2 regions of the Pseudomonas sp. TSO6 genome follow, and region 2 is predicted to be linked to the other one. Evidence: riboswitches for the same ligand, from Rfam matches in the RefSeq annotation. Region 2 holds a riboswitch; the other holds the start of a gene.
The links. Region 2 has a riboswitch for thiamine pyrophosphate ahead of thiC (phosphomethylpyrimidine synthase ThiC). Riboswitches for the same ligand answer to the same signal wherever they lie in the genome.
Positions count from the first base shown of each region.

Region 1: it holds a riboswitch for thiamine pyrophosphate, as region 2 does, so the genes downstream of both, ACN6NG_RS13590 (TenA family protein) here and thiC (phosphomethylpyrimidine synthase ThiC) in region 2, are expected to answer to the same signal.

Region 1 covers NZ_JBLZWV010000033.1:151,636-165,915, forward strand. Annotated here, with positions in the region: gene ACN6NG_RS13585 (Ig-like domain-containing protein) at 1-2,653, opposite strand, end outside; TPP riboswitch at 2,904-3,018, shown strand; gene ACN6NG_RS13590 (TenA family protein) at 3,097-3,744, shown strand; gene tenA (thiaminase II) at 3,741-4,406, shown strand; gene codB (cytosine permease) at 4,767-6,032, shown strand; gene ACN6NG_RS13605 (PucR family transcriptional regulator) at 6,029-7,246, shown strand; gene codA (cytosine deaminase) at 7,251-8,492, shown strand; gene ACN6NG_RS13615 (ornithine cyclodeaminase family protein) at 8,506-9,453, opposite strand; gene ACN6NG_RS13620 (threonine/serine dehydratase) at 9,450-10,451, opposite strand; gene ACN6NG_RS13625 (helix-turn-helix transcriptional regulator) at 10,558-11,163, opposite strand; gene ACN6NG_RS13630 (DNA-binding protein) at 11,403-12,389, shown strand; gene ACN6NG_RS13635 (DUF6021 family protein) at 12,445-12,609, shown strand; gene ACN6NG_RS13640 (hypothetical protein) at 12,705-12,956, opposite strand; gene ACN6NG_RS13645 (DUF4142 domain-containing protein) at 12,965-13,465, opposite strand; gene ACN6NG_RS13650 (sensor domain-containing diguanylate cyclase) at 13,618-14,280, shown strand, end outside.
Region 2 covers NZ_JBLZWV010000069.1:77,342-91,621, reverse strand. Annotated here, with positions in the region: gene ACN6NG_RS27320 (O-antigen ligase family protein) at 1-139, shown strand, start outside; gene msbA (lipid A export permease/ATP-binding protein MsbA) at 155-1,963, shown strand; gene hldE (bifunctional D-glycero-beta-D-manno-heptose-7-phosphate kinase/D-glycero-beta-D-manno-heptose 1-phosphate adenylyltransferase HldE) at 2,094-3,515, shown strand; gene ACN6NG_RS27305 (metal ABC transporter ATPase) at 3,648-4,616, opposite strand; gene ACN6NG_RS27300 (aldo/keto reductase) at 4,672-5,484, opposite strand; gene ACN6NG_RS27295 (NAD(P)/FAD-dependent oxidoreductase) at 5,481-6,656, opposite strand; partial or broken gene ACN6NG_RS27290 (QacE family quaternary ammonium compound efflux SMR transporter) at 6,716-6,979, opposite strand; gene ACN6NG_RS27285 (LysR family transcriptional regulator) at 7,067-7,957, shown strand; gene waaA (lipid IV(A) 3-deoxy-D-manno-octulosonic acid transferase) at 7,969-9,240, shown strand; gene ACN6NG_RS27275 (TolC family outer membrane protein) at 9,393-10,826, opposite strand; TPP riboswitch at 10,987-11,093, shown strand; gene thiC (phosphomethylpyrimidine synthase ThiC) at 11,249-13,129, shown strand; gene cytX (putative hydroxymethylpyrimidine transporter CytX) at 13,295-14,280, shown strand, end outside.

The DNA of each region.
Region 1 (14,280 bases), on a different contig from region 2:
ACGAGTCCTCATGCTGGGTGTTGTGGCAGTGCTCCATGTAGGTACCCGCGAACTCGCGGAAGCGAATGGCCATTTCCACTTCTTCCGACGAATCAGTCTCCGGCCCGATGCGGTACACGTCCTTGCGCGCCCATTTTTCCCATTCAGGTGGTGCCTTGCCGTCGCGGCTGAGAATCACGCCTTCCTCGAAGTGCACGTGTACTGGGTGGCTCCAGCCATCGCCACCGTTGACGATTTTCCACACTTCCAGGGTGCCGTCCCCGCTGAAACCACCGTCAGTAGACTGATTGGCCAATTGCGGTGCAGCAGTGATGCGTCGTGGGTCCATGCTGTAACCGAAGCCACCATCGGTCTTGATGGTCCACGGCTTGGTGTCGGTACCGTCGGAGCGGCCAAAGATGAATTCGCGGTGGCGGGCATCCTTGAGCTTGGCCAGGTCGGCGGCAGAGTTGCGGTCAATGGGCAGCGGCAGCATTTTCAGGCCTGCGGCCTTGCCTGGCTTGGCTGGCTCGTAGGCCACCGGGTCCATGCTCAGGTCCTGGCCGGTGTAAGGCTGCACCAGCAATTGCAGGAACTTGCCGACTGCGGGGTCGCCGTTGTCCCACTGCGGGCCTTTGCTGGTCTGCTTGATCACCGCCTTGTATTTGCCCGACAGCACATCGGCCAGTGAAATGGCAGCTTCCGGGCCCTTGCCGGTGCGGTGCTCCTGGAGGTTGACGAAGTACAACTTGTCGCCGGCCTTGATGCCGTTCTTGGCAAAGTTGATGATGATGTCGTAGCGCTCGGCGATGGCTTGCAGCGGCAGGATGCCATTGTTGTCTTGCAGGTTGCCGTCGCCGTTGAGGTCCAGGGTGCCGTCGAATGGCACGGCGTGTTCCATGATGTTGCCGTCGTTGGCGATCATGTGGAACGGCACCCGCGCATATGAAAGGTTGGAACCGGAGGGGCCTTTGAACTCACCGCTGGTCCCGGCAATTTCCCGCACCACGGCAAACTTGAAGTAGCGCGATACCGAGCCGTTGAGGATACGGAAGCGGTAGCTGCGCGCACGTACCTTTAGCTTGGGCTGATACTGCCAGTTGACCAGAATCTGGTCGCCGAGGAAGCCATCGGTGTTGAACGGGTTGAACCACAGCTGGCCGTTGGCATCCCAGGCCTTGTCGGCAATCATCAGGTTGACGTCATAGTCACGGTTGCCCCACGGCATGCCCGAGCCGCTGGGGAAACGCAGGTTTACGCCATCCTGCAGGGCCTCGTTACCGCGGTCCAGCGCACTGTAGTAGTTCATCATCACGGCGTTGCCCTTGTAGACGTTCTGCGCCGTGAAATCCATCATGTGGTCGTGGAACCAGTGCGTGCTCATGGTTTCACGCCAGTCACCGCGGATCTTGATACTGCCGTTCTGGCAGGTTTTGAGGCCCGGCGTGGCGTCGTTGACGAACAAGGTTTCACCCGGCGAGCAGGGGAAGGCCGCACGCGGATCCTGGGCACGGGTGTTGATGGTGTCGTAGCCGGCCAGTTGCACCGGCCAACGGTAGTCGTAGTACTGGCCGGGGAAGAAGTAAGCGTTGGCAAAACCATCGCTCTCAGCCGGGGAGTGGCCATTATGCTCGTGGGTCGAGATGGTGTGCAGGCCAAAGCCGCCGTTGGCAGAGGGGTCGATAGGCAAGGCGTTGTAATGGCGCATCAGGATCGGCTGACCATAGCGCACCATCAGCAGCTTGGCCGGGAAGGTGCCGTCGAATGTCCACAGTGATTTATGGTTCTGCAAGGGCATGTTCGGGTGAAACCGCGTGTCGATGCCCTTGGTGGTGCCCAGGGTGGTCGGGATGTCGGAGGTCTGGTAATACAGGCCGCCAGGCGCGAACTCGCCAACCGCATAATTGTGCAGCTGTTTACGGTCACGCAGACCGAGGTTGATGCGCGCACCGGCTTGGGCGGTCTTGAACGCCGCCTGTGGGTAGAACTCGTTCCAGCGCTGGTGCGACCAGGCTTTTCCTGGCGGCCGGCCTTCGGCAGGCGAGCCGACCGGCTGGCGGTTGAGGAACATCTCGATCTGCGCCTTCCAGGGGTTGCGGTCCAGCACATTGGCGTACTGGGCCGGGAACGGGTAAAGGCCGGGTTGCTTGAGAAACGCCTCAAGTGCCGTGCCACTTGGCCCGCTGCGCGCGACTACGTTGGGGTCTTGGGCGGGGGCCGCGCCGAGGGTGGGTACAGGGAAGGTCAGCTCGGGCGCCGGCGTGGTCGGGTCCAGCTTCTCTGGCCCGAATTCTTCGAACAGCAGCAATTGCTGGGTGAAGGGCTGCGCACCGAACAACGGGCTGGGCTTGCCGTTGGTGGGGTACCTGTCCGAGGTTTGCAGGGCGGGCGGCAGCACGTTGTCGATGCGCACCGTATTGCGGTCGCCGTATGCGCCATTGATCAGTTCAAGCGAGCCCTGGTTGGCTTCTGGCAAGGTGTTGAGGTTGAGCAAGGCCGGGGTCGGGTCGGCAGGCTGATCGGTGTAGGCCGATGGGTCGGTCGGCGACGGTTGACTGTTGTCGTCCATGGGTGAGGCCATGGCCGTGATCAGTCCGAGGCTGACCATTAGCGCAGTGACGGAAGACAGCATCCATGCGTGCCCTGTAGGGTGGATCACGGCAGGTTTTTTCATTGCCTTGTGCCTCGCTCGCGGCTCTATGGCTCCAAGCCATCAATGGCGTTTTGCCCGTTAAAAGGCCCTGAGCAACGGCTGTGCCAACAGTTATTTCGGTAATGCTTTGTTAAACAAATCCTTGTGGCGCCTGATGCCCGCGAAATGACGGGGCGTCAAAAATGGGTATAAGTCCCCACTAGCGGGTACCCAATGCCCATTGGTTGGGGGGATTGGGGCGTGACACCCCTGGCGCGCTGGGGTATATCTGTTGGCCACCAAGGGGAGCCCAGCAGAGGGCTGAGAAACCGCTGAAGGCTGCAGCGCGGTGACCCTTCGAACCTGATCCGGATCATGCCGGCGAAGGGATGGGGCTTGTTACCTGCCTTTTTGCCGGCCTCACTGCGAGGCCCGTCCATGTCAACTGCCAAGGTCTCGCTGTCACCTTCATCAAGGACAGCAACATGACCGAACGTTTCAGCCAGTCCCAGCGCCGCCAAAGCGAGCCGACCTGGTCGGCGGCCGTTGGCCACCGTTTCGTGACCCAATTGTGCGACGGCAGCCTACCGGACCCGATCATGGTCGACTATCTGGTGCAGGACCATCGCTTTCTCGACAGCTTCCTGACCCTGCTCGGCGCGGCCATCGCCACCGCCGATACGTTCGAGGCGCGCCTGCGCTTTGGCCGCTTTGCCGGGATGATTTCAAGCGATGAGAACACCTACTTCCTGCGCGCTTTCGAAGCCCTGGATGTAAGCCCGGCGCAACGCATTGAGCCGGCTGATACCGCGCCAACCGCAGGTTTCAAGGCGATCATGCGCGAAGCGGCAGCCACCCGCTCATACGCCGCGGCCTTGGCGGTACTCAACGTTGCCGAAGGCCTGTACCTGGACTGGGCGCTGAAGGCGCCAAAACCGATGCCGGACAACTTTGTCCATGCCGAGTGGATCACCCTGCACGACAACCCCGCATTCCAGAGCTTCGTTGCATTCCTGCAGGCAGAGCTGGACCGTGTCGGCCCGCAGCACGCCGCACTGGCCAGTGACTTCTACCAGCGCACTGTTGCGCTGGAGCTGGCCTTCTTCGATGCCGTTTACCCGGAGGGCAAATGAGCATGGATATCTTCGATCGCCTCAAGTCTGCAGCCACGCCACAGTGGCACAGCTACGTAGACCATGACTTCGTGCGGCAGATGGGTGAGGGCACGCTGAGTGAGGCAGCGTTCCGCACTTACCTGGTACAGGATTACCTGTTCCTCATCCAGTTCGCCCGTGCCTGGGCACTGGCGGCCTACAAGAGCCGTCGCCCGGCCGACATCCGCGCGGCACAGGCCGGGCTGGCGGCGATTCTGGATGAAACCGAACTGCACTTGCGCCTGTGCGCCCGCTGGGGGCTGACCCAGGGCGATATCGAGGCCGCGCCAGAGCATCAGGCCACGGTGGCATACACCCGCTACGTGCTGGACTGCGGCGCTGCCGGCGACCTGCTGGAGCTGCACGTGGCACTGGCACCCTGCGTGATCGGCTATGCCGAGATCGGCCGGACCCTGGCCGACCGGGTTGGCGATTTGAGCAACCACCCGTACCGCGAGTGGATTGGCGAATATGCCGGGGAAGGCTATCAGGGTGTGGCGGCAGCTGCGCGCAAGCACCTGGATGAGCTGGCGGCGCGGAGCATGACCGAGCAGCGGTTTGCCGAGTTGGTGGGGATTTTTGGCCAGGCGTCCAGCCTGGAGGCGGACTTCTGGCAGATGGGCCTGGACGGGGTGGCGTAGCCACCCGGGGCCGCTTTGCGCCCCATCGCCGGCAAGCCGGGCTCCCACAGGGACCGCGTAATGATTGAAGGGTTGCACCGTACCTGTGGGAGCTCGGCTTGCCGGCGATGGGCTGCGCAGCAGGCCCAAAGTGCTTGGTCGACTGGGTGAATCCTACCTAGCCCAAGCCCGCTTTGGTGCATGAATGCCTCAAAATAAGTCGTTCAGCACACCTTCATAACGCCGAAATGCGACTTTAATGTTCACAGTGCACATCACCTCCTGGGCTGCCTGCCCGATTTGATTCCGGGTTTCGGCCCTCGAAAAAGCGGCCCGCATATTGCTCTTCCAGCTCCCAACTACCACCCGGAGCCCCGTGCAATGAGCTCACCCAGCGAATTCCCCCTCAGCGAAGCCCCGCAATCCGCCCGCAAGGGCCTGCTGCCGATTGCCATGGTCTTGTTCAGCTTTACCTTTTTCACCGGCACGATGTTCGCCGGTGGCAAGCTGGGCATGGCTTTCAATTTTGTCGACATGTTGTGGGTGGCCACCGTCGGCAACAGCTTGCTGGCGATGTATGCCGCAGCGTTGGCATTCATCGCTTCGCGCAGCGGGCTGAATACCGTACTGATGGGGCGTTTCTGTTTCGGTGAGGCAGGTAGCCGGCTCTCGGACTTTCTGCTGGGTTTTGCTGAACTGGGCTGGTACGCCTGGGGCACAGCCACCGTGGCCATCGTGCTGGTCAAGCTGCTGGGGCTGGCAGAAGGTTTCAGCGTACCGTTGATGGTGTTGTTTGGCCTGGGCTTCAGCATTACTGCCATCATCGGCTTCAAGGGCCTGGACGTGCTGTCGCGAGTCTCGGTGCCGTTGATGTTCGTGCTGCTGTTGGTCTCGATGTACATTGCCACCCGCGATGTCGGTGGCTTTGCCGGCCTGGCCGCAGTAGTACCGCACGAAACCATGACCTTTTCGGCCGCAGTGACCATGGTGTTCGGCACCTTCGCCAGTGGAGCCACCCAAGCCACCAACTGGACACGGCTGTCGCGTAGCGGCCGGGTGGCGGTGATCGCCAGCGTGGTGGCATTCTTGCTTGGCAACGGCCTGATGGTGGTGGCCGGTGCCTGGTGCGCGATGGTTTACCAGCAGGCCGACATCGTCGAAGTGATGATGTTGCAGGGCTTGTCGTTCGCGGCGGTGGTGATGCTGTGCCTGAACCTGTGGACCATTCAGGGGCCGACCATCTACAACGTGTCGGCCGCCGCCTGCCATTTGCTGCGCAGCGAGCGCAGGCGCACGGCAACCCTGCTGGCGGCCGGGGTTGGCATTGTGCTGGCGATTGGTGGCATGTACGAAATGCTGATCCCGTTTCTGGTGCTGCTGGGGTCGATCATTCCCCCGGTGGGCGGGGTGATCATGGCTGACTTCTGGTATCGCCACCGCGGCAAGTACCCGCCACTGGCCACGGTACGCCTGCCACGCTACAACCTTATCGGGCTGTTTGCCTATGCCGTGGGCGCGGTGCTGGCCTATGCCTCGCCGTGGGTCGCGCCGCTGGTGGGTATCGGCGCCTCGGCCCTGTGCTACATCGCCCTGCTCGAACTGGGCGCACGCCACAGGGCACCAGGCCAGGCGGGCGTGGAGCCGTGAGCCTGGCGCTGGACGAGATCCTGCATTTGCCTGGCCTGCACGAGATGCGTGTGCTGGCCGGGGCACGTAACCTTCAGCGGCGGGTGCGCTGGCCGTATGTGGCGGAAAACGAAGGCATTGCCGAATGGGTAATGGGCGGTGAACTGGTGTTCGTCACTGGCATCAACCACCCGCGCGGTGAGGCCAACCTGCTGAGCCTGGTGGAAGATGGCGACGCAGTGGGCATCGCCGGCATGGTGATTCTCACTGGCGGCAGCTTTATCCAGAGCGTGCCTGCGTCTGTCATTGCGCGAGCCGAGCAACTTGGCCTGCCGCTGATCGAGCAGCCCTATGCGCTGAAGATGGTGGTGGTGACCCACCTGATCGGCACGGCGCTGGTGCAGATGAGCCAGGTACGCCGCTCGCGTCACGATATCCTTGGCCAGCTGCTCACGGGTGACTACCCGAGCCTGGCCATTGCCCGGCAGCGGGCAGCGCACCTGCATCTGGCACTGGACGAACCGCGGCGCTTGCTGGCTTTGCGCCTAGCGGGCGTGGATGGCTTGTTCGAGCGCCATGGGCTGACCCACGGCGAGCGTACCTGGCAAGCTACCTGTCAGGCCCTGGAAGACCAGCTTGAAGCCTGGTGCCGCCAACGGGCAGGCAGCGTGATGGCGCAGCTGCCAGGTGATCTGTTCGTGGTACTGCTGGCAGATACGCACGACTTGCCTGGGACGTTGGCTGTGCTTTACCGGCAGTTGCAGGCCACGACGTCTGAACTGAGTTTGCACATGGGTTTGTCGAGCGTCGCCGACGATTGCGCGCACTATCGCCAGGCCCTCAACGAGGCTCGTCAGGCCCTGGACGTCGCGCAGCACCTGCGCCCAGCCAACGGCTATTGCAACTTCAGTGAACTTGGCGTGCTGCGCCTGCTGCAAGGCATCATCGACCGCTCGCTGGTCGACGATTTCGTCAGCCGTACGCTCGGCCCGTTGATCGCCCCTGGGCGCAAGCAGGCCAATGCCTTGGTGCACACCCTCGACGCCTTGATTATGGAAAACGGCAACGGGCAAAAGGCCGCACAGCGCCTGGGGCTGCACCGCAATACCATCAATCAGCGCATCCAGCGCATCGAACAACTAAGCGGGCAGTCCATTGATGACCCGCTTTTTCGCATGAATGCTTCGGTCGCCATGCTGGTATGGCGCATGAGTGAAGCCCACGACAAGGAGTAACAGCATGAACATCATCAACGCACGGCTGCGCGGCAAGCCTGGTCTGTTCCGCATCGAACTGAACGGCGAGTGCATTGCCGCCATCGTGCCGCAGACCGAGGTGGTGGCGCCCGTTGCTGCCCATGACTTGGACGCAGGGCAAAACCTGGTGGTGGCGCCCTTTGTCGAGCCGCATATCCACCTCGACGCCACACTGACTGCCGGCGAACCCCGGTGGAACATGAGCGGTACCCTGTTCGAAGGCATCGAATGCTGGGCTGAGCGCAAGGAAATCACCACCCATGAAGACATCAAGATACGGGCGAAAAGGACCATCGGCATGCTGGTGGACCACGGAATCCAGTATGTGCGCACCCACGTCGATGTGACCGACCCGAAACTCACCGCGCTCAAGGCCATGGTCGAGGTGCGTGACGAAGTACGCGAGCTGGTCGACCTGCAGATTGTCGCCTTCCCGCAGGAGGGGATCGAGTCGTACGCCAACGGCCGGGCGCTGATGACCGAAGCGGTGGCCATCGGCGCCGATGTGGTCGGCGGCATTCCGCATTTCGAGAACACCCGCGACCAGGGCGTGTCGTCGGTGAAGTTCCTGATGGACCTGGCCGAGCGTACCGGTTGTCTGGTGGACGTGCACTGCGACGAGACCGATGACCCGCAATCACGTTTTCTTGAAGTGTTGGCCGAAGAGGCCCGGGTGCGCGGCATGGGTGCCCGGGTGACGGCCAGCCATACCGTGGCCATGGGCTCGTATGACAATGCGTACTGCTACAAGCTGTTCCGCCTGCTCAAGCTGTCGGGCATCAACTTCGTGTCGTGCCCGACCGAGAGCATTCACCTACAGGGGCGCTTTGACAACTACCCCAAACGCCGTGGCGTCACCCGTGTTGCCGAGATCGACCGTGCCGGGATGAACGTGTGCTTTGGCCAGGACTCCATCGTCGACCCGTGGTACCCGCTGGGCAACGGCAACATCCTGCGCATTCTTGAGGCCGGCCTGCACATCTGCCACATGCTCGGCTACGAAGACCTGCAGCGTTGCCTTGACCTGATCACCGATAACAGCGCCCGCACCTTGAACCTGGGCGAGCGCTACGGCATCGAGGTGGGGCGGCCGGCAAACCTGTTGCTGTTGTCGGCGCCTGACGATTACGAAATGGTGCGCACCCAGGGGCATGCACTGGTGTCGGTACGCAATGGCAAGGTGCTGATGCAGCGTACGCCGGCGCAGGTGCAGCGTCTGTTCTGACTTCGCTGTGGGTTCAGGTGCTCAGTGCAGCCAGGGCGCAGCTCGCAACTTGAGCATCCTGCACAGCCACGCCGGTCAGGTCTGCCAGGGTGATCTGGCCGTCGTGCTCGCGCCCTTTGGCGCGCCCGGCCAGCAGCGCACCCAACTCGATCAGCTGGTTGGCGTGTAGCTGACCGCTCTCGAGCGCGTGAGCCACTTCGCCGTACTGGCTGCACTGGGCGACCGAGTCGACGATGATGCGGTCTGCCCTGGCCACCAGTGCCGGGTCCAGCTCCTGCTTGCCGGGTGCATCGGCGCCGACGGCAGTGATATGCGTACCCGGTCGGACCCACTCGCTGTGCAGCAGCGCCTGGCGGGAAGGGGTGGTGCAGACAATCAGGTTTGCCGCGCCTGCGACCTCTGCCGCATCCCGTGTGGTGCGAACCTCAAAGCCCAGTTCACGGGCAAATGCTGCATAGGCCGCAAGCCCGTTTTCATGCCGGCCCCAGACAATGACCTGGCGGCAATGGGTAACGGCGCGCAGCTGTTCAAGCTGCATCTGCGCCTGCATGCCGGTGCCGAGGATGCCAATGGCCTTGACCGCGGCCGGTGCCAGCAGCCGTGCAGCGATACGCCCGGCCAGCGCGGTGCGCATGGCGGTCAGCCAGCCCTGGTCCTGCAGCAGTGCCAGCGGCTGCCCGGTGAGCGCCGAGAGGACCAGCATCAGGCCATCGTTGCTCGGCAGGCCCTTGGAAGGGTTGTCATAAAAACCGGTTGAAAGCTTGACGGTGAAGGTAGGGCTGCCTTCGATGTAGGCCGATTTCACGCAGCAGTCACCGTTCGCCGCTTGAAATGCGAAGGCCTGCACGGGCGGTACCTGGACCTTGCCGCTGGAGTAGGCGATGAAGCCTTCTTCCAGCAGGCTAACCGCCAGCTCCGGGTTGAAGCTGGCGGTGATCTGCGCCTTGCTGAAGACTTTCATTGAACGGCCTCGAGGAATTTTTCCAGCACGATGTTACGGCCGCACAGGATCACTACGACACGCTTGCCCTGATAGCGCTCGGCGAGCTTTTGCATGCCGGCGACCGCAACCGCTGCAGCGCCTTCGATGATCCAGCGTTCAGTGCTGGCGATAACGCGCATGGCGGCGCGAATCTCGTCTTCGCTGACCAGTACGGTATCGGTGAGCAACGCCTGGCACAGCGGCAAGGTGACAGCGCCGGGCTCGACGCCGCCAGCTGTGCCGTCCGACAGCGTTTCGCGGGCGTCCACCTCGACAATCGCTCCGGCCTTGAGAGATTGCTCCAGTGCAGGGTCATTCGCCGGCCAGCAGCCGATTATCTCGGTACCCGGCTTGAGTACGCGCAGGGCGGCACCGATGCCGGCAATCATCCCGCCACCGCCGACGGCGACAAACACCGCGTCCAGGTCGGGTGCCTGCTCGAACAACTCCATGCCGATGGTGCCCTGGCCGGCAATGACTTGCAGGTCGTTGTAGGGGGACACGAACGGTACACCATGAGCCTTGGCCTGCCTGGCTGCCTCCAGCTCTGCACTTAGCGGGTCCGTGGGCAGGCAAAGCACTTCGGCGCCCAGCGCCCGCATCGCCTCCAGTTTGTATGGCGAGGCGGAAGTGGCGGTGTAGACAGTCACTGGCACGCCAGCCGTTTTGCCGGCCAGTGCAAGTGCCTGCCCGTGGTTGCCGGAAGAGGCAGCGATTACCCCGCGCTTGCGTGCTTCGGTCGGCAGGAGGCGGATCTTGTTGCTGGCGCCACGGAACTTGAACGACCCCGTGTGCTGCAGATGTTCGCATTTCAGCAAGACTTCGCAGCCGCTCAATGCCGACAACCGAGCGCTGTAGGTGAGTGGTGTAATGCAGACGGCTGGGCGCAGTGCGCTGTGTGCTTCCTTGATGGATTCGTAGAGTGCATCGAGGTAAAGGCTGTCGGCAAAGGTCGGTGAAGCTGTAATGGCTGGCATGCTGTGCTCCTTATGGAATATTTGTCCACAGTAGAATAATTATCCATTACAGACAAGTGCACGGGCAGGCCCGCTTGGCGACCCCCTGTAGGTCAACGTCGCGCTGCTAGGGCTTCAGCTCTTTCAGGTACTTGTACACGGTGGCCCGGCCCATGCTCAGCACATTGGCGACATAGTCAGCACCACTTCGCCCTTCGAACGCGCCTTCGGCGTGCAGTGCCTGCACGAGGCTGCGCTTGTCCTTCATCTGCAGTGTCTGCAGCGACAGGTTGCGTGCTTGCAGCCACGCGTGCAGGAAGGTGTTGATACGTTCCTGCCAATCGTTGCGGAACAACGAGTCAGGTTGCGGTACCAGCCGGCCCATCTGGAAGAACGCATCGAGCGCCACACGGGCTTGCTCCAGTACCGACACGTTCAGATTGATGCACATCAAGTGCTCGGCTTCGCCCTCTGCGTTGCGCAGGACGGTACTGATAGACCGGACCTTCTGGCCGTTCCAGTTGAGCTTCTCGTACGGGCCCAGGTTGGCGCCGTCAAGCACATCGCCCAATTCGTGATCGATCGCCGAATCATCGCCCAGCTTGCGTTGGGAGAAGTTGTTGGCGATGTGCACCACCGTCTGGCTGCGCAGGTCATGGACGATGATTTCAGCGTGCGGGTACAGCAGCAGGGCGATGCTGTCGGCGATTGCCTTGTAGTTTTCCAGGTTCATTTTCTATCGGTGATCAGTGCTGGACGACCATGGTGGCGGCAAAGCGTAACCGGCACAAGGTCGTGCGCCTGCGGGTTCTGTACGGCTGCCAACGTCGAAAACAACAGCATTTTACTTATCACATGCGATAAGCCGTGATTATTCCATGTCAGGAACTGTTTGCAGGAGCGTTTGGATATCGCCATAATTGGTACGTAATTACATGGTACATAACACAGTACAAAATCGTAGGAGCAAGCATGGCCCGGGGCGGTATCAACAAGGTGGTAGTGCAGCAGGCGCGTCAGGCGCTGATTGCACGGGGCGAGAACCCCAGCATCGATGCCATACGTATCGAGCTGGGTAATACCGGCTCCAAGACCACCATTCACCGTTACCTGAAGGAGTTGAACGGCCAGCAGCCGGTGGCTTCCGAAGGCGGCGCCGCGCTGAGCGATGTGCTGAGCCGCCTGGTCGGGCAACTGGCAACCCAGTTGCAGGATGAGGCCGACCTGAGGATCGAGCAGGCCGAAAGCACCTTCACTCAACAGCGGGAAACGCTTGAAGCGCAGCTGGAGATTGCCCAGCAGGCGCTGGCGGCAGCGCATCAGCAACACAAGATCGATGCAGCGGCATTGGCCGCCGAGACGGAAAAGCTGCTGTCCACACAAAGCACCCTGCAGGCCGAACAGCTGCGCAGTGCCAGCCTCAACCAGTCACTGGGCGAGATGCAGGTGCGTCTGGCCGACAAGGACGAACAGGTCAAATCGCTGGAAGACAAGCATCGCCATGCCCGCGATGCTCTGGAGCACTACCGCAATGCCAGCCGTGAGCAGCGCGAGCAGGAGCAGCGCCGCCACGAAGCGCAGTTGCAGCAGATGCAGGTGGAAGTGCGCCAGTTGCAGCAGGGCATGATCGTCAAGCAGGATGAACTGACCCGCCTGCACCGCGACAACGAGCGCTTGCTGGGCGAACACCGCCAGGCGGCCAGCGAGTGCCGGGCGCAGGACGAGTTGTTGGAGCAACGCGATGCGCAGATCCAGGGCTTGCGCACGATCCTGGCCCAGGCTCAGGGCGCCAGCGAAGAAATGCGCCGGCAGCTGGATGTGCAGGCGCAAAGCCTGGAGGCCAGACGAGACCTGTGCGCCGAACAAGCGCGGCAATTGCAGCGCTTTGAGGAACAGTTGAAGGACCGGGACGAGGCGCTGGCGCAATGTCGCGCACAGCTGGCACCCGCTGGAGATTAATCAAACTTTCCGTGGCTGGCGTGTTCTTCCTTTGACACTCACGGGAGAAAACACCATGCATGATTCTGAACCAGTACGCAAAGAGGGGCCTCACTCGACGGAGCAGTCGGATAAACCGGACGACCTTGGTTTCGACCCTGATTCCCCGGATGTTGACGACCCACAGGTGGACCCGCAAGGGCCGGCCAAGGCGCCCAGAGACATTGAAAAGGACAAGTGAGTGCGGCTATGCCCAGCGCTCCAGCAGCGCCCTGCTAGCTCAGTGAGCTAGCAGGTTTGCCGTAAGAGCAGCCTTATGGCCCGACGGGCGAGTATTCAGGCTTCGGCTTTTCGCGCCGCTTCGACCCCCGACGCCGACAGCTTGATCGGGTAGTGCACGCTGATCTGGTGGTCACTACCCACTACCACGCTGCCGTCGTGGATCAGGCCTGCTTCCTGCAATGTCTTCAGCATGCCCGCCACAGCTTTCTCACCGCGGTAGTTGTCCAGCACTTCCTTGCCCAGCCCTTCAGGGTGCGCATGCAGCAGGCGGGTAAGCACTTCGGTTTTCAATGCATCGTTACTCATGGCGGACCTCACTTGGCGTGCTTGGCCTGAAGCGCCTTGGCATGCTCCAGGTGCTGTTCGAGTTTGGGCAGGGTTTCGCTGGCAAAGGCCTTCAGCTCGGCCTTGTCGGAGGATGCAGCCTCTTTCTTGAACAGTTCCACCGCTTTTTCGTGAGCGTCAACCTGATTGTTGAGGTACGACTTGTCGAACGACTCATCACGCCATTCCAGGATCATCTTCTTGACCTTGTCGGTCATGGCTGCCTCGTCCGGAACGGATATGTCCAGCTTGCGGGCAATGTCGCCGAGTTTCTGGTTGGCCTGGGTGTGGTCAGTGACCATTTGCTGGGCGAAGGTCTTGATCTCGGCATTCTGGCTTTTTTCCTTGGCCAGGTTGCCGGTGACCACTTCAGCAATGCCGGCCTCGGTGGCCGCATCGACGAAGTCGTCGGAGCTCGCCGCCAGTGCGTGCACCGATGCCAGGCCCAACACCATGGAGAAACCAACGCGCTTGATGAAGAGATTGCTCATGCTTCACTCCTTAAACCGTGGCGCGACCTCAGTGTCGCGTACAGTTGAGGGTGAGGGTGAGGCAAAGGTTTAATCTTTTTCGCCGCCGGTTTTGTCTGTACGACGCTGAACTATAGTGAAAGGCGGCGAACGCGGTATGGCCAGGGACTCCAATGTGCGCAGCCAGGAAACAGGATGACGAAGGACTTTTCGCGCTAACAGGCGAGGGCCGCGCCGTGGCGCTGTTCCGCCTGGTACTGGCGTTCATGTTGGTAGTGATGCTGGCATTTGTGCTGGTGGAAGGCTGGCGCATCTGGCGTGACTACCGATACGCCTACAGCAATGCCGAGAACATGGTCAGCAACCTGGCCCGGGCCACGGCGCAGCATGCCGAGGACGCTATCCGCCAGGTCGACGCCATTACCGCTGCCTTGGCCGAACGCCTGGAAGGCGACGGTTTCGAGCACATCGACCGGCCGCGCCTGCATGCCTTGCTGGTGCAGCACAAACGCATCATGCCGCAGTTGCACGGGCTGTTCGTTTACGGCCCGGACGGTAGCTGGATCGTTACCGACCAGCCGGCAATCCCGCCCAACGCCAATAACGCCGACCGCGACTACTTTGCTTACCATCGCAACCACACCGACCGGGGGGTACGTATCGGTTCGGTGGTACGCAGCCGTTCGACCGGCGATCTGATCATTCCTATTTCCAGGCGCCTGGAATATGCCGACGGCAGCTTCGCCGGTGTATTGCTGGGCACCATCAAAGTGGAATGGTTCGTGCGCTACTACGGCGACTTCAAGATCGACGAACGCGGTGCGCTGGTGCTGGCC
Region 2 (14,280 bases):
GCAGTTCGATGCCGCCAGCCTCACCGGTACGCCGCGTGCCGAATGGTTTATCAGCTGGCTGCCTGTCGGCCTTGCCATGATGCTGCCATGGGGGCGTGCCGAAAATGACGCCTGTGGTAAAATTTCCGGTTCAACCTGAACAGCGAGCTCGATAATGGCCGAAACCCCGCGACCGGCGGAGCACACCTCCAGCCTGAAGATCTACTTCCGGCTGTTGGGCTATGTGAAACCCTATGTCGGCATTTTCCTGCTGAGCATTGTCGGTTTCGTGATCTTTGCCTCGACCCAGCCGATGCTGGCCGGCATCCTGAAGTACTTTGTTGACGGGCTGAGCAACCCTGAAGCGGTGTTGTTCCCCAATGTCCCCTACCTGCGCGACCTGCAATTGCTGCAGGCTGTGCCGTTGCTGATCATCCTGATCGCTGCGTGGCAGGGCCTGGGGTCGTTCCTTGGTAACTATTTCCTGGCCAAGGTTTCCCTGTGCCTGGTGCACGACCTGCGCGTGGAGTTGTTCAACAAGCTGCTGGTACTGCCCAACCGCTACTTCGACAACCACAACTCCGGGCACCTCATTTCGCGTATCACCTTCAACGTGACCATGGTCACAGGTGCCGCCACCGATGCAATCAAGGTTGTCATCCGTGAAGGCCTGACCGTGGTGTTCCTGTTTGCCTACCTGCTGTGGATGAACTGGCACCTGACCTTGGTCATGGTCGCCATCCTGCCGGTGATTGCGGTTATGGTCAGCATCGCCAGCAAAAAATTCCGCAAGCAGAGCAAGAAGATTCAGGTGGCCATGGGCGACGTCACCCACGTCGCGTCGGAAACCATCCAGGGTTACCGCGTGGTGCGCAGCTTCGGCGGCGAGGCCTACGAACAGCGGCGTTTCAGCAAGGCCAGCCAGAGCAACACCGACAAGCAGCTGCGCATGACCAAGACCGGCTCGCTGTATACGCCGATGCTGCAGCTGGTGATCTACAGTGCCATGGCCGCACTGATGTTCCTGGTGCTGTTCCTGCGCGGTGAGTCTACCGCCGGTGACCTGGTGGCCTACATTACCGCTGCCGGCTTGCTGCCCAAGCCGATTCGCCAGTTGTCAGAAGTCAGCTCGACCATTCAGAAGGGCCTGGCGGGTGCAGAAAGCATCTTCGAGCAACTGGACGAAGAGCCTGAACTGGACACCGGTACTGTCGAGAAAGACCGCGTGGAAGGGCGCCTGGAAGTGCGCAACCTGAGCTTCACCTACCCGGGTACCGAGCGTGAAGTGCTGAGCGACATCAGCTTTGTCGCCGAGCCTGGGCAGATGATCGCCCTGGTCGGCCGCTCTGGCAGCGGCAAGTCGACTCTGGCGTCGCTGATCCCGCGCTTCTATCACCATGACCAGGGGCAGATCCTGCTCGATGGCGTGGAGATCGAGGATTACCGCCTGCGCAACCTGCGCCGCCACGTTTCGCAGGTGACCCAGCACGTCACCCTGTTCAACGACACTGTGGCCAACAATATTGCCTATGGCGATCTGGCGGGTGCCCCGCGCGCAGACATCGAAGCCGCTGCGGCCGATGCCTATGCCAAGGAGTTCGTCGACCGCTTGCCGAAGGGCTTCGACACCGACGTAGGTGAGAACGGCGTGCTGCTCTCCGGCGGCCAGCGCCAGCGCCTGGCCATTGCCCGGGCACTGCTGAAAAACGCGCCACTGCTGATTCTCGACGAGGCCACCTCGGCCCTGGATACCGAATCCGAGCGGCACATCCAGGCTGCCCTGGACCACGTGATGCAAGGGCGCACCACGCTGGTGATCGCCCACCGCCTGTCGACCATCGAGAAGGCTGACCAGATCCTGGTCATGGACCAGGGGCGTCTGGTGGAGCGTGGCACCCACGCCGAACTGCTCGCGGCCAATGGCCATTATGCCCGCCTGCACGCCATGGGCCTGGATGAGCCGGTCAAGGCCGATATCACCTGAGTCCTCCCTGATCGGGGCCGTAACGGCCCCGATTGTCACGGGAATTTTCTGGGGGCGATCTGGCCATAAAGCCGTCGTCTACCCTGTGCTAATATCCTGCCCCTGTTCATTATTTCCATATGGGTTGCCCATGAAGTTGTCCATGCCGCGTTTCGATCAAGCCCCGGTTCTGGTGGTCGGCGATGTCATGCTCGACCGCTACTGGCATGGCGGTACTTCGCGTATTTCGCCTGAAGCGCCAGTGCCGGTGGTCAAGGTCGATCAGATCGAGGATCGCCCCGGCGGCGCGGCCAACGTTGCCTTGAACATCGCCGCCCTGGGCGCACCGGCGTCGCTGATCGGCGTTACCGGCCAGGACGAGGCCGCCGACAGCCTCGCCAACAGCCTTCAGGCTGCGGGCGTGCGCTCGGTGTTCCAGCGCATCGCGCACCAGCCGACCATCGTCAAGCTGCGGGTCATGAGCCGTCACCAGCAGCTGCTGCGTATCGATTTCGAAGAGCCGTTCGCCACCGACCCGCTGTCGCTGGGTGCCGAAGTCGACAGCCTGCTCGAAGGCGTCAAGGTGCTGGTCTTGTCGGACTACGGCAAGGGCGCACTGAAGAATCACCAAAGCCTGATCCAGGCAGCGCGGGCCAAGGGCATTCCGGTGCTGGCCGACCCCAAGGGCAAGGATTTCTCCATCTACCGCGGTGCCAGCCTGATCACCCCGAACCTCAGCGAGTTCGAGACCATCGTTGGCCGTTGCGCCGATGAGGCCGAACTCGTCGCCAAAGGCTTGCAGCTGCTGAAGGACCTGGACCTGGGCGCCGTGCTGGTAACCCGTGGCGAGCACGGCATGACCCTGCTGCGCGTTGGCCAGCCGGCGCTGCACCTGCCGGCGCGTGCGCGTGAAGTGTTCGATGTGACCGGTGCCGGTGATACCGTCATTTCCACCCTTGCGGCGGCCATTGCGGCTGGCGAGGACTTGCCCCACGCGGTGGCCCTGGCCAACCTGGCGGCCGGCATCGTGGTCGGCAAGCTGGGTACGGCTGCGATCAGTGCCCCGGAACTGCGCCGGGCGATCCAGCGTGAAGAAGGTTCCGAACGTGGCGTGCTGGGCCTTGAGCAACTGCTGCTGGCCATCGATGACGCGCGGGCGCACAAAGAGAAGATCGTCTTCACCAATGGCTGCTTCGACATCCTGCATGCCGGGCACGTCACCTACCTGGAACAGGCGCGGGCCCAGGGCGATCGGCTGATCGTTGCGGTCAACGACGACGCTTCGGTCAGCCGTTTGAAAGGGCCGGGCCGGCCGATCAACAGCGTCGACCGGCGCATGGCCGTACTGGCCGGTTTGGGCGCGGTGGACTGGGTGATCAGCTTCCCGGAAGGCACCCCGGAAAACCTGCTGAGCCAGGTGAAGCCGGATGTGCTGGTCAAGGGTGGCGACTATGGCATAGACCAGGTGGTAGGCGCTGATATCGTCAAGGCGTATGGCGGCACCGTGAAGGTGCTTGGCCTGGTCGAGAACAGCTCGACCACCGCGATTGTCGAGAAGATTCGCAAGAACTGATATCGCTGGGGCCGCTTTGCAGCCCAATCGCCGGCAAGCCAGCTCCCACAGGTACAGCGCAAGCCTTGAGAATTGCACAGGCCTTGTGGGAGCTGGCTTGCCGGCGATTGGCTGCGAAGCAGCCCCAGGGATTCACTTGTGAAGTGAGGTACGCGCCCGCTCCAGCAATGCCCGGGCCTTGTCGCCAAAGCGCTGCAGATGCGATCCCCGCGTCGGCTTGCTCTCCACCAACCCCTGCTGCTTCACCCAGTCCTTCCAGCGCACCCGCTCGTCCGTCACTACCCAGCCTTCCTGCCGGGCAAAACTCTCGGCCAGGTACAGTCCGCGTGTGCTCGCCGGCACCAGCTCATCCTTCTTCAGCGTATAAAGCTCCGCCAGCGGGTGGCCGTCCTTCAACGGCATCAGGTACAGGTCTGGCCGTTTGCGGTTGAGTCGCGCTACCAGCTGGCCCCCCTCCAGCCGCTCATCGACGTGGAACAGGCTGAGCTTCTTGGCTTCACGAGGCACCTGCAGGCGCATGTCGTAGATCAGCTGCAGCGAGGCGGTGGGCAAGTGTACATAGGCCCTTGGCCGCTCCAGCAGCATCAGGTTGCCGCAGTGCACGGGCCGGGCGGCACCGGACTCGGGGGCCAGCAGGAAGTGCGGTGTTTCACGGTAGTGCAGGGCAGCGGCGTATGGGACGGGCAGCCAGGTATCGTTGAAGCGCCCGCCTAACCAGCCTTCCGGGGTTTCCAGCAGGCATTCTTCAGCCACTTCCTGAACAGCCGTGTGCAACGGCAGGTTCAGCTCCTGCGCCGGTACATACCCAGAAATCAGTTTCAGCACCACATCGCCACGGTCTTGCCGGCGCTGGCGCACCAACACCCAGTAATCTCGGTTTTGCCAATGCAGGGTAAGGCGCACCGACACACCCAGGTTGGCCAGTTCGACCACGAAGCGCTGCGTGTCGGGCAGCTGGATGGCCTTGCGCCGCTGTTGGGTCTGGGCAAAGTTCAGCGGCATGCCGATGCTCTGGTAGATCAGGCCTTCGGGTGTGGCTTCGACATGCAGTGGCAGTGTCTTGAAGTTGCTCGGGTTCTTGCGGATCAGCGTTCGCGCCACGAGGCTCCTCCTTGCGTCGGGTCATTCTCCTGGCCCTTGGTGGGCCAGGGGCAACTCAGTGCTGGCCCAGGATGCGGGCGACGGTGGCCACGTTGTGGGCCAGGTGCAGCGGATTGATGGTGCCGACGATAGCACTGCTGACGCCCGGGTGGGCGAACAGCAGCTCGAAGCTCGCCTGCACCGGGTCAACGCCCGGGGCCAGGCAGACATGCCCGCTGGCCAGGGCCTTCTTTACCAGGATGGCCTTGCCGTGTTCGGCAGCGTAGTCCAGCACCGGGCGTTCTGCCTGCTCGTTGAGGTTGTAGGTAACCATGGCGCAGTCACCTTGTTCCAGTGCTTTCAGGCCACCGGCCACGGTCTTGCCGGACAGGCCGAAGCCGAGGATCTTGCCCTCTTGCTTGAGCTCCGCCAGGGTCTGGTAGACCTCCTGCTGTTCGAGGATCGCCAGGTCGTTGCCGTCGGAATGCACCAGCACCAGTTCGATGCGGTCGGTTTCCAGGCGGCGCAGGCTGCGCTCTACCGAAAGACGGGTGTGGGCGGCACTGAAGTCGAAGTGCGACTGGCCGTTGTCGAATTCTTCGCCAACCTTGCTGACGATCACCCACTCATCGCGTTGGCCGCGCAGCAGCGGGCCCAGGCGCTCTTCACTGCGGCCATAGGCGGGGGCGGTGTCGATCAGGTTGATACCTAGCTGGCGGGCCTGGGCCAGCAGCATGCGGGCTTCGTCATCGTCGGGGATGGTGAAACCGGTGGGGTACTTCACACCTTGGTCGCGGCCCAGCTTGACCGTGCCCAGGCCCAGTGGCGAAACCTGGAAACCGGTGCTGCCCAGCGGGCGGTGGAAGTCGTGCAGGGTGGGCAGGCTCATGGCAGCAAGTGCTCCCAGGCCGGCACGCCCAAGGGGGGGCGGGGCAGGTCGGCCAGGTCGGCTTGTGCCTGCGGGCGGATGCCGTCGCGCTCCAGATGGGCGATGACCCGGTCACTGAAGTCTGGTGCCAGTGCCAGCTTGGTCGGCCAGCCCACCAGCAGGCGCTGCTGGTCGGCAAGGAAGGCGTTGTCCGGGCGTACCAGGCCGGATTGCGCAGGTTCGGCGCGGTCGACGCGCAGGGTGGCCCAGCGCACCAGGCTCTGGTCAACCCATGGCAACAGGTTGGCGATTTCCTTCTGTGCCGCAGCAATCTGCGCTGCAGGCTCGCGCGCTACGCCATCGGCTTCCGCCAGGTCGCCGCCGAGGTACCACACCCACTGGCCATCGGCTGCCGGGTGGGTGGTCACCGTCACCCGTGGCTTGGGCCCGCCACCGAGGCAGTGGGCGTACAAAGGTTTGAGGTTCGGGCCCTTGGCCATGACCATGTGCAGCGGGCGTGTTTGCATGGCGGGCTGGTCCAGGCCCAGCGCCTGCAGCAAACCTTCGGTGCCGGCACCGGCGCTCAACACGATGCGCTGGGCACGGATTTCCCGGTCATCCACGCGCAGGCCGACCAAGGCATCACCTTCACGCAATGGTTCGATACGCTCACCTGCAAGCAAGGAGTCGCCGGCCAGCTCGGCCAGGTTGGCCAGCAGGCTCGGGACATCGATCACCAGTTCTGCCAAGCGATAGACCTTACCCTTGAAGGCGCGGTCCTGCAGCGCGGGCGGCAGCTGGTCGCCCTTGACCTGGTCGACCCGGCCGCGTACGGCCTTGCTGGCGAAGAAACTGGTGAGGTTGCCGGCCAGGGTGCCGGGGGACCACAGGTAGTGGGCATCGGAGAGCAGACGGGTACGGCCGAGGTCGAGTTCGCCGTCGCCAGCCAAGGCCTCACGCCAGCGGCGCGGCATGTCGGCGATGGCTTCCGAGGCGCCGGTAAGGGCACCGTGCAGGGCGTACTTGGTGCCGCCGTGGATAATGCCCTGCGACTTTATCGTCTGCTCACCGCCAAGGCTGGCGCGTTCCACCAGCACTGTCGAGTAGCCCTGGCGGCGCAGGCGGGCATTGAGCCAGAGGCCTGCGACCCCGGCGCCGACGATCAGCACGTCAGTGGAAATGGCAGATGGCATGGCGGTACCTCGAAGACTGGGACAGCTGGCAAGTATACAGGCTATACCTGTGAGGGCCCTATCGCCGGCACATCCAGCTTCTGCCCGTAAATCACCAGCGCCGCCACACTGATCAGCACAATCCCCAGCCCCGACCAGATGGCGTAGGCGATTCCCACCGGAATGCTGCGCACCACCAGGGTCAGCATCCAGAACGCAATGCCGTAGCCAACCACCATCAGCAGCAGGGGCAGTGGCGTGCTCAGGCCTTTCACTGCTTTCATGGAGGCAGTGGCGATGACTTCGGCGCAGATGGCGATGGCGAGATAGGTATAGGCATTCATGGCGGGGTCCTCTGGTAACTGGTCGGGCATTCTAGACCTTGCCCAGATGCGGTAAAGTCATTACCTATCAGATATGGGGATAGGTTGATGGCTGAGCAATGGAACCTGGAGCAGCTGCGAATTTTTCTGCGCGTCGCCGAATTGCGCTCCTTTTCTGCCGTTGCCCGCGAACAACGCAAGGCCCAATCGGCCATCAGTAATGCCATCGCCCTGCTGGAAGCAGACCTGGGCGTCACGTTGTTCGAGCGCAGCAGCGGCCGGCAACCGAAGCTGACCGAAAATGGCAGCGCGTTGTTGGAAGATGCCCGCGAACTGTTGCGTCAATGCGAACACCTGGATGGTCGTGCCCTGGCCCTGATGCGCGGGCAGGAGGCCTTGCTGCGGGTTGCCCAGGACGAAGCCATGCCTTACCAGCCGGTGATCGACAGCCTGGACGAGCTGGCCAGCCGCTACCCGTTCCTGGAGGTGCAACTGGCCAGCGGTGCCCAGGGCGATGTGGCGCGCAAGCTGGTGGAGCGGCGCGCCGATCTGGGCCTGTTCTTCCACCACGAAAGCATCCCGGCATCGCTGGAGCGGCGGGCGCTGGGCAGTGTGGAGATGGTCACGGTTTGCGCAGTCGGCCACCCGCTGGCGGGCGAAGGCCGAGTCACCCGCCAGCAACTGGCGCGCCACCGGCAGTTGCTGATCACGCCCCAACAAAGCGGTTACCCAGGCGGCGAGGCGATCAGCCCGCAGGTATGGCGTGCCGACAGCTTCTACGCCATGGCCGAACTGCTGATGCGCGGCCTGGGCTGGGCCTGGTTGCCGCGGCACGTGGTGCAGTACCCGACCTACCAGGCGCACATGGTCGAGCTCGATAGCGAGTGGCGCCCGCCGGCGCTGGTGGCGGAACTGGCCTGGCGCCGTGATGCGCCCCTGGGGCCGGCCGCGCAGTGGCTGGCCGAGCGCTTTGCGGTGCACCTGCGTGCGATCGGGTAAACTCCGGCGCCATGAACAGAACACTCTATACCTTGCTGTTTCACCTGGGCTTGCCGCTGGTTGCGCTGCGCCTGTACCTGCGCGCACGCAAGGCGCCTGCCTATGGGCAACGCATCGGCGAGCGCTTTGCTTGCAAGCTGCCGGCAATGCGCCAGGGCGGCATCTGGGTGCACGCGGTGTCGGTGGGCGAAAGCATTGCTGCAGCGCCCATGGTGCGTGCCTTGCTCAAGGCCTACCCGGAATTGCCAATCACGCTTACCTGCATGACACCGACCGGTTCCGAGCGTATTCGCGCCATGTTCGCCGACGAACCACGCGTACAGCATTGCTACCTGCCCTACGATCTGCCGTGGGCGGCCGGGCGATTTCTCGACCATGTGCAGCCGAAGCTGGGCATCATCATGGAAACCGAGCTGTGGCCCAACCACATCCACCAGTGCGCCAAACGCGGGATTCCGGTGGCGCTGGCCAACGCGCGATTGTCCGAGCGCTCGGCACGCGGCTACGGGCGCTTTGCAAAACTGACTCGGCCGATGCTGGCGGAAATGAGCCTGATCGCCGTGCAGACCGGAACCGAGGCGCAACGCTTTCGTGACCTGGGGGCGCGCCCTGAGTGCGTGCAGGTCACTGGCTCGATCAAGTTCGACCTGAAGATCGATGAGCAACTGCTACCGCGTGCCAGGGCATTGCGTGAGCAGTGGGGGGCCGAACAGCGCCCGGTGTGGATTGCCGCCAGTACCCATGACGGTGAGGATGCGCTGATTTTGCAGGCGCATCGGCAGTTGTTGCAGGTGCATGGCGATGCCTTGCTGATCCTGGTGCCGCGCCATCCCGAGCGCTTCAATGCGGTGCATGCGCTGTGCAGCGAACAATTCACCACCGTGCGCCGTTCTTCGGCAGCCCCGGTCGATGCGCAAATCCGCGTGTTGCTGGGCGACACCATGGGTGAGTTGCTGTTCCTCTACGCGCTGGCTGATATTGCCTTTGTCGGCGGTAGCCTGGTGCCGACCGGTGGGCACAACCCGCTGGAGCCGGCGGCGCTGGCCTTGCCGGTGCTGATGGGGCCGCATGTGTTCAACTTCCTTGAAATCAGCGCGATGTTGCGTGAAGCGGGGGCGTTGCAGCAGGTGGACGATGCCGACGGGCTGGCCGGGGCGGTGCGGCGGCTGGTCGAGTTGCCGCAGGATGCGCAGCGCATGGGCGAGGCGGGCAGGGCGGTGATGCAGGCCAATCAGGGCGCGTTGCAGCGCTTGCTCGATGGCCTGGATGCGCTTATCCGCTGACTTTTGCTTTGGTTTTCCTGGCCTCATCGCCGGCAAGCCAGCTCCCACAGGGGCTGCACAAGGCTTGAGGCCAGTGAGGAACCTGTGGGAGCTGGCTTGCCGGCGATGAGGCCATCAAAAGCAACCCGGTCTGTGAGCAATACACCCCTATTTCAAGGGCGGCGCTCAAAGTTCTTGGCCGCTGCTGCAGCCAAGTCTGGCGGCAGGAAGTCCTTGTCCGGGTTGTAGTCCGGTTTCAGGTAGCGCTTGAGGTCCTGCAGGTCTTGCGGGCTGAGGGTGCCGGCCGCCTGTTTCAGGCTCAGGTTGTCGAGGATGTAGTCATAGCGGCTGTTGTTGTAGTCGCGCACCGAGGTGTACAGCTGGCGCTGGGCATCGAGCACGTCGACGATGTTGCGGGTACCCACCTGGTAGCCGATTTCGGTGGCTTCCAGCGCGCTCTGGTTGGAGATGATCGACTGTTTGCGTGCTTGCACCTGTTCCACGTCGGTGTTCACCGCGCGGTGCAGGTTGCGGGTGTTTTCCACCACCTGGCGGCGCAGGCTTTCACGCTGCTGTTCGCTCTGGCTCAGGCGCTGGTAGGCCTCGCGTACCTGCGAGCTGGTCAGGCCGCCGCTGTAGATCGGGATATTCAGCTGCAGGCCGACGCTGGTCTGTTCCACGTCGCCGCTGTAGCGCACGCCCAGCTGCGAAGGGTTGGTAAAGCCCAGGTTGTCGTTGTCACCCTTCTGGTACTTGGCCACTGCATCCAGGGTCGGCGCATGGCCGGCCTTGCGCTGGCGCAGGGTCTCTTCGGCGGCGGAAACCGCATAGTTGGTGGCCAGCAGGTTGAGGTTCTGGCGGCCGGCGGTTTCGACCCAGGCCTTGGCGTCGTTTGGCGTGGGTACCTGCACCGGCAGGGTATGCACCACGCCTTGGATCGAGGTGTATTCACGGTTGGTCAGGGTGACCAGCGCTTCAAAGGCATCCTGCACCTGGCGCTCGGCGATGATCCGGTTGGCTCGGGCCGTGTCATAGCTGGCCTGGGATTGCAGCACGTCGGTCTTGTCCGACAGGCCCACATCGAAGCGTTCGTTGGACTGATCCAGCTGGCGTTTGAATGCGGCTTCCTCGGCCTTGGTGGCGGCCAGGTTGTCCTGCGCGCGCAGCACGGCAAAGTAGTTTTGCGCGGTTTGCAGGATCAGGTTCTGTTCAGTGGCCGACAGCTCCAGCGCCGCCTGTTCGTTTACCGCTTCAGCGGCCTGCAACTGGAACCAGCGATCAGCGCGGAAGATTGGCTGGGCCAGGGTCGCGCTCCATGAGTTGCCGCTGCGGTTGGAGGTGATGGAAGGCTCGTCCAGCTTGGTGCGGGTGTTCAGCATCTCGGCATCGGCCGAGAGGTTTGGCAGCAACCCGGCGCGGGCCTGCGGTACCACTTCGCGGCGCGCGCCATAATCGGCGCGTGCCGCAGCCAGGTCGGCGTTGTTGTCTACCGCTTCCTGATAAACGCTGACCAGGTCGGTTTTGACTGTCGAGGGCACGTCCACTGCCCAGGCCACTCCGTTGGACGCACAAGACACGGCAATCGCCAGTGAGAGTTTGCGCAGCATAGAGGCAATCCTTGTACGAAATTTAATTACTGAACTGTTGAGTATCGAGTGACGGGCCAGTGTAGTGCCATGCGCCCCTGGCAACAATCGCCCGGTATGCCTTTCATCAACCGCGCATTTACCCGCTTGGCTTTGCCGACCACTCCAGTCTAGACTGCGCATGTTCTTGTCGGGGTGCCTTGAAGCAAAGGCTGAGATCGCAGAGGTGCGGATCCCGTTGAACCTGATCAGGTTAGCGCCTGCGTAGGGAACAAGATTGCTCGCCTTCCCGGGGAGCCTCTTGTGCCAGGTCCGGGAATGTCGCAGCTGCATGCAGCTTCAGGCACCCCCATATCCGGCACTGCACTCGTCCACGGGTGCGTCCGCGCTTTTCAGGTTCTCCCCGACATTCCACTGCTAGGAAGCCGTCTGGAGAGCCTGTGATGACCAAACAAGAAAAAGCGATCAACCTCAGCGAATCGGCACAAGTCGATCAGCAGTCCGTGCAACCGTTCCCGCGCTCGCGCAAGATCTATGTCGAAGGCTCGCGCCCGGACATCCGCGTGCCCATGCGCGAAATCAGCCTGGACGATACCCCGACCGATTTTGGCGGCGAAACCAACGCGCCGGTACTGGTCTACGACACGTCCGGCCCATACACCGACCCCAATGTGATCATCGACGTGCGCAAGGGCCTGGCCGATGTGCGCTCGGCCTGGATCGACGCCCGCGGTGACACCGAGCGCCTGGGCGGGCTCAGCTCCGACTTCGGCCAGCAGCGCCTGAACGACGCCGAACTGGCCAAGCTGCGTTTCGCCCACGTGCGCAACCCGCGCCGTGCCAAGGCTGGCGCCAACGTCTCGCAGATGCACTATGCCCGCCAGGGCATCATCACCGCCGAGATGGAATACGTCGCCATCCGCGAAAACATGAAGCTGCAAGAAGCCCGCGCCGCTGGCCTGCTGAATGAGCAGCACGCCGGCCACAGCTTCGGTGCCAACATCCCGAAAGAAATCACCCCCGAATTCGTCCGCCAGGAAATCGCCCGTGGCCGCGCGATCATTCCGGCCAACATCAACCACCCTGAAGTCGAGCCGATGATCATCGGCCGCAACTTCCTGGTGAAGATCAACGGCAACATCGGCAACAGCGCCCTGGGTTCCTCGATCGAGGAAGAAGTGGCCAAGCTGACCTGGGGCATCCGCTGGGGCTCGGACACGGTCATGGACCTGTCCACCGGCAAGCACATTCACGAAACCCGCGAGTGGATCATCCGCAACTCGCCGGTGCCGATTGGTACCGTGCCGATCTACCAGGCCCTGGAAAAGGTCAACGGCGTGGCCGAAGACCTGACCTGGGAGCTGTTCCGCGACACCCTGATCGAGCAGGCCGAGCAGGGCGTGGACTACTTCACCATCCATGCCGGTGTGCTGCTGCGCTATGTGCCGCTGACCGCCAAGCGCGTGACCGGCATCGTCAGCCGCGGTGGCTCGATCATGGCCAAGTGGTGCCTGGCGCACCACAAGGAAAACTTCCTGTACACGCACTTCGACGAGATCTGCGAAATCATGAAGGCCTACGACGTCAGCTTCTCGCTGGGTGACGGCCTGCGCCCCGGCTCGATCGCCGACGCCAACGACGCTGCGCAGTTCGGTGAGCTGGAAACCCTCGGCGAGCTGACCAAGATTGCCTGGAAGCACGACGTGCAGTGCATGATCGAAGGCCCAGGCCACGTGCCGATGCAGTTGATCAAGGAGAACATGGACAAGCAGCTGGAGTGCTGCGACGAGGCGCCGTTCTACACCCTCGGCCCGCTGACCACCGACATTGCACCGGGCTACGACCACATCACCTCGGGCATTGGTGCGGCGATGATCGGCTGGTTCGGTTGCGCCATGCTCTGCTACGTCACGCCCAAGGAACACCTGGGCCTGCCGAACAAGGACGACGTCAAGACCGGCATCATCACCTACAAGATCGCCGCCCACGCCGCCGACCTTGCCAAGGGCCACCCGGGCGCGCAGATTCGCGACAACGCCCTGTCCAAGGCACGCTTCGAGTTCCGCTGGGAAGACCAGTTCAACCTCGGCCTGGACCCGGACACCGCCCGTGCCTTCCACGACGAGACCCTGCCGAAGGAATCGGCCAAGGTTGCGCACTTCTGCTCGATGTGCGGGCCGAAGTTCTGCTCGATGAAAATCACCCAGGAAGTGCGTGAGTACGCTGCCAAGATCGAGGCCGTGGATGTGACGGTCGAGCAAGGCATGCGTGAGCAGGCCGAGCGTTTCCGCCAGGAAGGCAGCCAGCTGTACCAGAAAGTGTAAGAACGCTGGGGCCGCTGTGCGGCCCCTTCGCGACACAAGGCCGCTCCCACAGGGACCGCACAAGGTTCAAGGCCTGCGCGGCCCTTGTGGGAGCGGCCTTGCGTCGCGATTCGAGGACGAAGTCCTCGCCAAGAACACCAACAACATTGCCGGCGAGCGCCAACCATGACATCACCCAGCCAGTTCTCCCCCGACCACCCGGTCCCCACCCACCAGCGCATCTTCGGCGCCCGCGACCTGTTCTCGTTGTGGTTCTCCCTTGGCATCGGCCTGATGGTGCTGCAAGTCGGCGCCATGCTCGCCCCAGGCCTTGGCCTTGCCGGCGCGGTGCTGGCCATCGCCCTGGGCACCGGCGTGGGTGTGCTGTTGCTGGGCGCGGCCGGTGTCATCGGCAGCGACACCGGTCTTTCGGCCATGGGCACCCTGAAGCTCAGCCTGGGCAGCCATGGTGCGCGCTTGCCGGCTGTGCTCAACCTGCTGCAACTGGTAGGTTGGGGCGCATTCGAGATCATTGTCATGCGCGACGCCGCCAGCCTGCTGGGCGCGCGGGCGTTCGGCGAGGACAGTGCCTGGAACAGCCCGATGCTCTGGACCCTGTGTTTTGGAGCCCTGGCCACCTTGCTGGCCGTCAGCGGGCCGCTGGCCTTCGTGCGCAAGGTGCTGCGCGCCTGGGGTATCTGGGTGCTGCTGGGGGCTTGCCTGTGGCTGACCTGGAATCTGTTCGCCAAGGCCGACCTGGCTGAACTGTGGGGCCGCGCCGGTGACGGTTCGATGTCGCTGGCCGTGGGCTTCGACATCGTCATCGCCATGCCGCTGTCCTGGCTGCCGCTGATCGCCGACTACTCGCGCTTCGCCCGCAACGGCAAGCACGTGTTCGGCGGCACGGTCATTGGCTATTTCATCGGCAACACCTGGCTGATGAGCCTGGGCGTGGCCTACACCCTGGCCTTCGCTGCCAGTGGCGAGGTCAATGCCCTGCTGCTGGCCCTGGCCGGCGCCGGCATGGGCATTCCGTTGCTGCTCATTCTGCTGGACGAGTCGGAAAAGGCCTTCGCCGACATCCACTCGGCAGCGGTTTCCAGCGGTGTGCTGGTGCCTGTGAAGGTCGAGCACCTGGCGCTGGCTATCGGCGTGCTGTGCACCCTGATCGC